Regions from separate parts of the Fictibacillus enclensis genome, predicted to be linked through region 3. Evidence: riboswitches for the same ligand, from Rfam matches in the RefSeq annotation. Region 3 holds a riboswitch; each other region holds the start of a gene.

Region 1 (3,279 bases), 1.9 Mb from region 3:
TTTAAATAGTCTGCGAGTTTCCCAGCCGCTTCTACAGAATGACGGAGGCGTACGTATAATGTTTTCAGTCCCCTCATTAATAGCCAGCAATCCTGGACACCCAGCACGGCACCAAACGAGTTCTGCAAAAAGTAAAGGCGATCAGCCAACTCTTCATCTTTCACCACGGCCAGACCTGCCACCACATCACTATGCCCGGCAAGGAATTTGGTTGCACTGTGAAGAACAATATCCGCTCCAAGCGACAACGGCTGCTGAAGAGCCGGTGTTAAAAAGGTATTGTCTACAAAGGTTAGTGCACCTTTCTCCTTCGCCAGCTCGCTCACTGCCCGAATATCGGTCACTTTTAAAAGCGGATTGGAAGGCGTTTCAATATAAAAGGCTTTTGTATTGGGCTGGATTGCCTGTTCTACGGCATCAAGGTCAGTCATATCGACAAAAGTGTGGGTAATCCCCAGTCGTGAAAGCACCTGTGTGACCATTCGATACGTACCGCCATACACATCCTCTGATATGATCATATGATCTCCTTGGGATAAAAGAAGAAATGACGTGGAGATCGCTGCCATGCCCGATGCAAAGGCAAAGCCTCTGCATCCGCCTTCGAGCTCAGCGATTTGCTGTTCGAGTGCTTCTCTTGTCGGATTGGCAGACCGTGCATAATCATATTTTCCAAATTGATCAATATCCTCTTGATGGAACGTGGAGGACAGATGCATGGGCACACTCACCGCGCCGGTAGCCGGATCGGTTTTATGTTTATGATGCAGCAATTTGGTTTGAAAGGTATGACAGTTATGGTCACTCATAAATTACAGCCTCCTTCTGGACAATGTCCAGCGCTTGTTTTAAGTCGTTAATCAAATCATTTTCGTCTTCAATACCAACAGATAAACGCAAAAGCCGGTTGCAAACTCCGCGTGCTGTACGTATTTCTTCAGGAATGTCCGCATGTGTTTGGGTCGCGGGATACGTTACCAGACTTTCAACCCCGCCCAGGCTTTCGGCAAAGGTTATCAGATTTACAGACTTCAAAAAACGGGGGACCCATTCCTCTTTTTTCAGCCGGAAAGAGATCATGCCTCCCCTTCCCGGATAAAGGACGTCATCTACACCTTCATGATTCTGCAGGAATTGAATCAACACCTTAGCGTTTTCTTCATGTTTTTTCATTCGAAGGGCCAATGTTTTCATTCCGCGCATCAAAAGCCAGGCATCAAACGGGCTTAACACGGCACCTGAGGCATTGTGATGGTACGAGAGCTCCTGGCACAATTCCTCGCCTTTGGCCGCAATCAGACCTGCGAGCACATCATTGTGTCCTCCGAGGTATTTCGTTGCACTGTGGATTACAATATCCGCTCCGAGCTCGATCGGCCTTTGCAGCAAAGGGGTATAAAAGGTATTATCAACGATAACGAGCAACCCATGTTTCTTGGCGAGACGTGCAACAGCTTCAATATCACATACCTCCATGAGCGGGTTGGTCGGCGTTTCTAAAAAGATGGCTTTTGTTTTTTCAGTGATCACCTGTTCAATTTCGGCTACGTCTGCCGTGTTTACATAGTTACTGGACAATCCCCATTTTTTGTATCCTTCTTCGAGCAGGCGGTAGGTACCGCCATACAAATCACTGGATACAATCCATTCATCACCTGATTGAAAGAGGGAGAGGATGGCCGCAATGGCCGCCATCCCCGAGCTACAGGCAAACCCGGCGTCTGCTCCTTCCAGATCGGCGATCGCTTTTTCAAGCACTTCACGTGTCGGATTGCCTGTTCGAATATAATCGTAACCACTTGATTCTCCAATTCCGGTATGGCGGTATGCTGTAGAAAAATAAACGGGCGGATTAACCGTTCCCGTGCGGTCTTCACTTCGGTTTCCAATTTGAGCTAATTTTGTTTCTGTTTTATACATGGCAGCCTCCTAAGTCAAAAGAAAAAATAAAAAAGCCTTCTTAAGAAGAAGACTTTTGAATACCATCAAATTGTCGTTCTCCTTATCTCCCAAGTTCGTCATCGAACTTGCTGGACTTAGCACCTTTTCAGCAGAAATCACTGAAGGTTGCTGAGGTTTCATCGGGCCATTCCCTCTACCTCTCTTGATAAGAAAATCTAATCCGTATCAAATTGTAGTTCCTAGTGTACCGCAATTATCTGAATGTTTCAAGCTTTCTTTTTATATTTTTATTCCGTGTTGCTGTGCCTGGACAGAACTTCCTCATGGCTGAGCGTTTTCTGTGTGCTGCTCCTCAGACATACCGCATCGCAAAACACATGAAGACACTGATCAAAAAGGGAGCTGAGTGGCTGTATGCTTTTGGCTTCATTCTCTCCCCTTTTCTTTGTAGCTGCCGGAAGGACAAAACATGTATCAGCCACTTGTGCCAGAGCAGAATCTCCATTTGCTGTAATGCATACTACTTTGGAGCCTGCCGACCTTGACCGTTCCGCCTGATGGATGACGGATTGTGTGGATCCGGAACCCGAAATGGCGATAAGACAATCCCCCTCGGCTACCGAGGGAGTTACCGTCTCACCAATGACAAAGACGTTATAGCCCAGGTGCATCAGGCGCATGGCAAATGCTTTTGCCATAAACCCCGACCTTCCCTCGCCAGCCACAAAGATTCTCGTTGTATTTTGGAGTTCTGAATAAAAACGCTCAATCTCTTCTTCTCCAATTTTCTCAATAACTCCCTGCATCTCTTTTACAATCACATTCAGTTCGTTCATACATTTTCTCCTGTCCGAATCGTTTTCCAAGCTGTATACATCTGTTTGGCTGCTTCCTGGATATTCGCAGCTTTCGTAATGGCGGACCCGACAACAATGATCTCCGGATTTTTTTCGGCAGCCATTGGGAGAGTGGATAAAGCAATTCCCCCTGCAAGGGCCAGTCGGTCAACAGGAAGCCTTTCTTTGTTCTGTTTCTCCATCGTTTTGTTGTCTGACTCCTGTTCATCTTTGCTTACATGTTCGCAAAATACGGCAGATGTATAGCTTAGCAGCCGTTGCATTTGCTCAGATGAAACATTTAGCAGATCAATCATCACTTCTTTTCCATTTTCCTCGGCAACCTTCAAACAGGTTTCAATCGTTACGAGGGGAGCCGCCCCCATGACAGTTGCCATGTCTGCTCCTGCGTCAAAGGCTATGGAAAATTCATAGGCTGCATTATCAAAGGTCTTCATATCTGCCAGCACTGGTTTTAACGGAAACTTTTTTTTAATCTCAGAAATGCTCTCAACACCATATTCCTTAATTAATGAAGTAC
Region 2 (3,279 bases), 2.2 Mb from region 3:
GAAATATGATGGTGTTCGGGTGTCCGGCAACACTTGGCTGTATGATGTTTGGAATCGCCTGGATCGGATAAGCTGCTCTTGTATTTTCGGTCAATGAGCCGTCATCATAGTTTCCTTCACGTGTCAAATCATCCAGGACGACGTTTTCGAGAACGCTTCCAAATCGGATAGCATCCCAGATTTGCGGCTCTTTTTCCTGAGAGAGGTTGATGGTTTTGGCATAGCATCCGCCTTCGATATTAAAGACGCCTGTATTGGCCCAGCCGTGTTCATCATCTCCGATCAGGGAGCGGTGAGGATCAGCGGAAAGCGTCGTTTTACCGGTTCCGGATAAGCCGAAGAAAAGGGCGACATCGCCTTCCTGTCCGACATTTGCCGAGCAGTGCATGGAAAGTATCCCTTTTTCGGGAAGGATATAGTTCATAACTGAAAAGATTGATTTTTTGATTTCACCGGCATATTCTGTGCCGCCGATCAAAACAATCCTTCTCTCAAATGATATAATAATGAAAGTTTCTGAATTTGTGCCGTCTACCTCAGGATCAGCCTGGAACCCGGGAGCGGAGACCACGGTAAATTCTGCATCCAGTCCCTTTAGCTCTTCAGCTGTAGGGCGGATAAACATTTGCCGGGCGAACAGATTATGCCAGGCGAATTCGTTCACGACCTGAATGGGTAGGCGATAAGCATGATCAGCGCCAGCAAAGCCTTTAAACACAAAAAGTTCTTCTTGCTGGCCTAAGTAATGAAGTACTTTTTTGTAAAGCTTATCAAACTTTTCTTCATTAAAAGGCTTATTGATTTTGCCCCAGTCTATTTTTCCGCTTGAACTGGCTTCGTCCACGATAAACTTGTCTTCTGGAGAGCGTCCAGTGTATTTTCCAGTTGTGGCTCTGAGAGCACCTGTCGAAGATAAAATGGCTTCGTTGCGGAGCAGTGCTTTTTCAACAAGCATAGGTACTGGGAGATTTTCATGAGTAGCTGCGCTGTTTAGAATATCATCTAAAGTCGTCGTTGAATCAACCGTATTCATGTTCGCAAAACCGTCCTTTTAAAGAAATATATTAATCACCGTCAACATGACTAAATTCGAAATTAGTATAGCACATTAAAATAAATAATGTATACTATTTTATTTAACATTTTACGATTTGGTTCGAAAATCAGGCATTATCCTCTGATCAGCTCTGGCAAACATTATTATCAGGCATAGTGACGCTGAAAATTCCTATCTGGATGAAGAAGGGGTGCCATTTCAAGTTGACAGGTTTGTCGAACTGCGCTATTATATTTCGGGAACGGCTACTCTTATTCCGAGTAGGTGGAGGGACAGGCCCTATGAAACCCAGCAACCGACACTTCGTGCCAAAAAATGAAGTGAAAAGGTGCTAACCTGCAAGGTGAACAAGCCTTGAAAATAAGAGGTGAAGGCGTAGACATAAGACCTTTTCCCTCGTGTATGATGATTTAGGGAAAGGCTTTTTTTATGTCTCAAAATGGTTTGAACCTGAATATTTTACAAAAACAAAGTATCCATATAGGAATGAGTACCGTATCTTAGAAAAATATTGCTCTATGCGTTAAATAGAGAAGGAGGATCTCAATTGTCTAAAAGTCGTCGTCTTTTTACATCTGAATCAGTTACAGAAGGGCATCCGGACAAAATTTGTGACCAAATTTCCGATGCGATCCTGGATGAAATCCTGGCTAACGATCCAAATGCCCGTGTAGCTTGTGAAACTTCCGTAACAACCGGACTTGTGCTGGTTGCAGGAGAAATTACTACATCCACATATGTTGATATTCCGAAAGTGGTTCGGGAAACCATCAAAGAAATCGGTTACGACCGCGCGAAGTATGGTTTTGACTCTGAAACATGTGCGGTTCTGACATCCATCGATGAGCAGTCTGCTGATATCGCGATGGGGGTTGACCAGGCGCTTGAAGCTCGTGAAGGTTCGATGACGGATGAAGAAATTGAAGCAATCGGTGCTGGTGACCAGGGTCTTATGTTTGGCTATGCCAACAACGAAACACCTGAACTCATGCCGCTTCCGATTTCATTGGCACACCGCTTGTCCCGCCGACTGGCTGAAGTGCGCAAAACGGAAGAAGTGCCATACCTTCGTCCAGATGGTAAAACTCAAGTAACGGTTGAATATGATGAGGATGACAAGCCGGTTCGTATTGATACGATTGTCATTTCAACTCAGCATCACCCTGAAATTACACTTGAACAAATCCAGGCGGATATTAAAGAACAAGTAATCAAGCCTGTTGTACCTGCAGAATTGATTGACGAAAATACAAAGTACTTCATCAACCCGACAGGCCGTTTTGTAATTGGCGGACCACAAGGGGACGCCGGTTTGACTGGCCGTAAGATTATTGTTGATACGTATGGCGGATATGCCCGTCACGGTGGCGGGGCATTCTCTGGGAAAGACGCGACCAAAGTAGACCGTTCTGCAGCATATGCAGCACGTTATGTTGCGAAAAACATTGTTGCATCCGGTCTTGCTGACAAAGTTGAAGTTCAGCTTGCCTACGCTATTGGTGTAGCTCAGCCTGTATCCATTGCTGTAAACACGTTTGAAACAGGAAAAGTTTCTGAAGAGGTATTGGTTGATCTTGTGCGCAAGAACTTTGACCTTCGCCCGGCAGGAATCATCAAAATGCTCGATCTTCGCCGTCCGATTTACAAGCAGACAGCTGCTTATGGACATTTCGGCCGTACTGACGTTGAGCTTCCTTGGGAAAAAACAGATAAAGCAGAAGCACTTAAAGAACAAGCAAACGCATAAATAAAAAAGCCGGTCTTCCATTGGGATTCCCACTGGAAGGGCCGGCTTTATTTTTTTGAGCGGCAGATCAGGAGGTTTATGCTCCAGAGATTTTATGAATACAGGAAATTTGAGGATTGTTGGCAGATTGAATCCTGACTGGAAAGTGGGATTTATTTCTTTTACAATCATCAAATCGTGTTCCTGTAGCGCTTTTTTCATGTAACCCCTCCTGAACATTATAAATGGTTGGTAACGAGATAAGAATTAACCAAGAAAACGGAAAAGATTCCTGAACTGATTCCCAGCATCATGCCTGCGAGGACATCTGTGGGATAATGCAAGCCAAGGTACATCCGGGAGATTCCGACAGAGAAGCCCAGCGGAACAAGAATCCAGAGCAGACCGGGGTGGATCAGGGACAACGGGATAATGACAGAGAAGACCGCTGTTGTATGCCCGGACGGAAAGGAATGGTCTTTCAGCGGATGACTGA
Region 3 (3,279 bases):
TTTTCTTCCGTCCGTCTATGCCTGGGTGAACATAAAAGCAATGTGGGATCCTTATGAGAACACGGAAGGCATTAAAATTGCCATCAGCAATGAAGACAGAGGAACCGTCTTTCAGGATAAAAGCATCAATATCGGAAATGAAGTCGTCCAAAATTTAAAGAACAATCATAAGCTCGGCTGGACGTTTGTTACCAAGGAAAAAGCTCACAACGGTGTGGTGATGGGAGATTACTATGCAAGCCTCTACATCCCGAAAGACTTTTCCCAAAAGATTGCAAGCATTGCGAGTCAGTCTCCGGAAAAACCGATTATTGACTATACGGTAAACGAGAAAATCAATGCGGTGTCTCCAAAAATTACTCAAAGCGGCGTCTCCACCATCATCAACCAGGTGAGCGACAGCTTCACAAGAAACGTAGGAAAAGTCATTTTTTCAAAGTTCAACGAGGCAGGAATCACCCTTGAAAGGAATCTGCCGACGATCCAAAGCTTTGAACAGAAACTCTTTGCCCTTGAAAAAGAACTGCCGGAGATCAATCGAATGTCCAAACGCATTATTTTGCTTGATGAGAAACTCGCCTTATTGCATAAAAGAACAGCGTCGCTGAACCTCCAAAATATATCTTCCGATTTCGAGAAGGTAAGCTCACTTCTTACACAGACGGAAAAAGCCGTTCCAGAAATACAGCAAGTGCTGGATCGGGCTTCAGCCATCGATAGCCGTCTTTCCATACTTCCATCCGCAGAGCAAACAGCTGCTTCATTAGACAGTACCCTTCTGGAGCTTCAGTCTGTGACCGATGAGGCGATTCAAAAAGCCCGAGAAGCCCAAAAGGCTTCCCCGGGCGTGTCTTATCCAACGGAGCAGTTAACCACCATTAAAAATGATCTTAACAATCTGCGGGTGCTAACAGAAAAAAATCGTCGTTCATTAGGGGAGCAGATGGGGAACCTAACGTCCCTGCAGGATCTCATGGTCTATTACAGAGAAGATTGGCCTGCCGCCAAGAAAAATATCAGCGAGGCTTCAGCCAGACTTAAAAGGGATTCTCCCGAAATTAAAAAAGACCTTACACTTGCCGCAGCCTCACTGGAAAAGGATATACCCAAACTGGAAAGAGCCATCCACCGGGCGGCCAGCCTGGCTGAGAAGGATCTTCCCCAGATGGAAAAAGCCATTATAGAAACAGCAGACAAAATTAGAGAATTTAAACGGAATAACAATTTGAGTGATGTAATCCGTGCGCTAAAAAACAACCCTGGAAAAGAAAGCGATTTTCTTGCCTCTCCCATTATTCTAAAAGAACGTAAAATTTTCCCCATCCCTAATTACGGCTCTGCTATGACTCCCTTTTATACCGTCTTGGCACTTTGGGTAGGAGGCATGCTTCTCATCTCTTCTCTTAAAGCCGGCAGAGCAGTAAGTGAAGAGGGTCAGTCGGGCATGGTGTTTTTCTGGGGAAGATGGCTTACGTTTATTTCAATCGGCATACTCCAGGCGCTGGTGATTTCCCTCGGAAATTTATTTGTCATTTCAGCCTACATTGTGGATAAACTCCCATTTGTGCTGTTTTCCATCCTGTTAAGCATCGTATTCATGTCAATCATCTATTCGCTCGTTTTCATTTTCGGAAACATCGGCAAAGGCATGGCGGTTATTTTCCTTGTTCTGCAATTCTCAAGTTCAGGAGGCACGTTCCCCGTGTCGATGACCTCCCCTTTTTTTCAAAGGCTCAATCCATATATGCCCTTTACTTATGGCGTCAGCTTACTGCGCGAAGCAACGGGAGGCATGATCAAAGAGATTGTACTTTCAGACATCTGGCATCTCGTTCTTTTTCCTGTCATTTTTCTGTTGTTGTCCATGATATTACGCAAACCTCTTGGTAAGGTGATTTCAAACAAAAAACGGGGATTGAAGAAAGCACGTATCCTTCAATAGGTTAATTCATCCTTTTCTTGCCGTATTTTTTTATCGGTGACGGCTTTGCCGTATTCTTCTTCCAGGTCGGTCAAGGTCAACTGAAACAAATGCCGTTCTTCTTTCTTGTACACACCCATTTCGATGAGGCTTGTCATCAGCTGGTTTCTTTTGCTTTCTACTGCTTTACGAAATTGATTTCCCATGGTTTTTCCTCCTTTTGGACAAAAAATAAACGCATGTCATGATATTGACATGGCGCCTTTGGTTGACCAATCAGCAGGTGTTCAAAATGAAAAAGCCTCTTCCTGCATAATTAGTAAGCAAGAAGAGGCGGATATTTCAAAGTATGAGGCTCTTCTTATCTTTCAAGCAATACGCTTGTGGAATTGGCACAGTACTCTAAACGAGTCCGCTGCCGAGGCTTCATCGGGCCATTCCCTCCCCCTCTCTTCATAAGAACATTAAACCGTTATTTTATTTTATTTTTTATTTAACGTTCTCTTTGTTTCTTTGAAGATCCTCGCCCGGCTGGAGTACAAGCGGATCAACTTCCACAGTATCCGGGTATTTGATCCCCTGGCCGGTATTCAGGCAAAGTACGCGCTCCCCTGACTGAATCCATCCTTTGTCTCTTAATTTTTTGGCTGCAGCAAATGTTGCTGCTCCTTCCGGGCAAATGAAAGTTCCTTCCAGTTCAGCCGCATGGCCCAACGCTTGTTGAATTTCTTCTTCTGAAACGGCTACCGCACATCCTTCAGTTTCATAAATGGCTTCAAGAACTAAGAAGTCTCCAATGGCTTTCGGTACATTAATTCCGAACGCTGCTGTTTTGGAGTCCTCCCAGAATTCAGATTCATTTTTGTGCTCCTCCCAAGCTTTCACAATGGGAGCACATCCCTCTGCCTGAACAGCTACAAGGCGCGGGAACTGGTTTCCTTTAAAAAGACCAAGTTCCTTAAATTCCTTTAATGCTTTGTAAATACCAATAAGACCAACACCACCGCCGGTAGGATACAGGATGACGTCTGGCGTTTCGCTTCCGGACTGCTCAAGAATTTCATACCCCATCGTTTTCTTGCCCTCGATCCGGTATGGTTCCTTTAATGTCGAAGCATCGTAGAGTCCCTTTTCTTTTACCAGATTGGCGACCATTTTTCCCGCATCACTGATCAGGCCGTTCACAAGGTAAAGCTCAGCTCCGGAAATTGCCGTTTCTTTCCGGGTGATGACAGGTGCATCGACAGGCATTACGATCGTTGGTTTAATTCCTGCTCTCGCGCAATAAAGCGACCATGCGGCTCCCGCATTCCCATTGGTGGGCATCGCGAGCTGGGCCACTCCCAGTTCTTTTGCTT

The links. A riboswitch is a leader RNA that binds a small molecule or an ion and turns the genes downstream of it on or off. The one in region 3 is predicted to bind S-adenosylmethionine.
Region 1: it holds a riboswitch for S-adenosylmethionine, as region 3 does, so the genes downstream of both, QNH15_RS16505 (methionine biosynthesis PLP-dependent protein) here and QNH15_RS06580 (Fur-regulated basic protein FbpA) in region 3, are expected to answer to the same signal.
Region 2: it holds a riboswitch for S-adenosylmethionine, as region 3 does, so the genes downstream of both, metK (methionine adenosyltransferase) here and QNH15_RS06580 (Fur-regulated basic protein FbpA) in region 3, are expected to answer to the same signal.

What each region holds. Positions count from the first base shown of each region.
Region 1 covers NZ_CP126109.1:3,127,929-3,131,207, forward strand. Annotated here, with positions in the region: gene metC (cystathionine beta-lyase) at 1-809, opposite strand, end outside; gene QNH15_RS16505 (methionine biosynthesis PLP-dependent protein) at 802-1,920, opposite strand; SAM riboswitch class I at 2,000-2,114, opposite strand; gene hxlB (6-phospho-3-hexuloisomerase) at 2,190-2,738, opposite strand; gene hxlA (3-hexulose-6-phosphate synthase) at 2,735-3,279, opposite strand, start outside.
Region 2 covers NZ_CP126109.1:3,430,703-3,433,981, reverse strand. Annotated here, with positions in the region: gene pckA (phosphoenolpyruvate carboxykinase (ATP)) at 1-1,033, opposite strand, end outside; SAM riboswitch class I at 1,306-1,424, shown strand; gene metK (methionine adenosyltransferase) at 1,605-2,804, shown strand; gene QNH15_RS17970 (phosphatase PAP2 family protein) at 3,023-3,279, opposite strand, start outside.
Region 3 covers NZ_CP126109.1:1,220,405-1,223,683, reverse strand. Annotated here, with positions in the region: gene QNH15_RS06585 (YhgE/Pip domain-containing protein) at 1-1,942, shown strand, start outside; gene QNH15_RS06580 (Fur-regulated basic protein FbpA) at 1,936-2,127, opposite strand; SAM riboswitch class I at 2,280-2,383, opposite strand; gene QNH15_RS06575 (threonine synthase) at 2,411-3,279, opposite strand, start outside.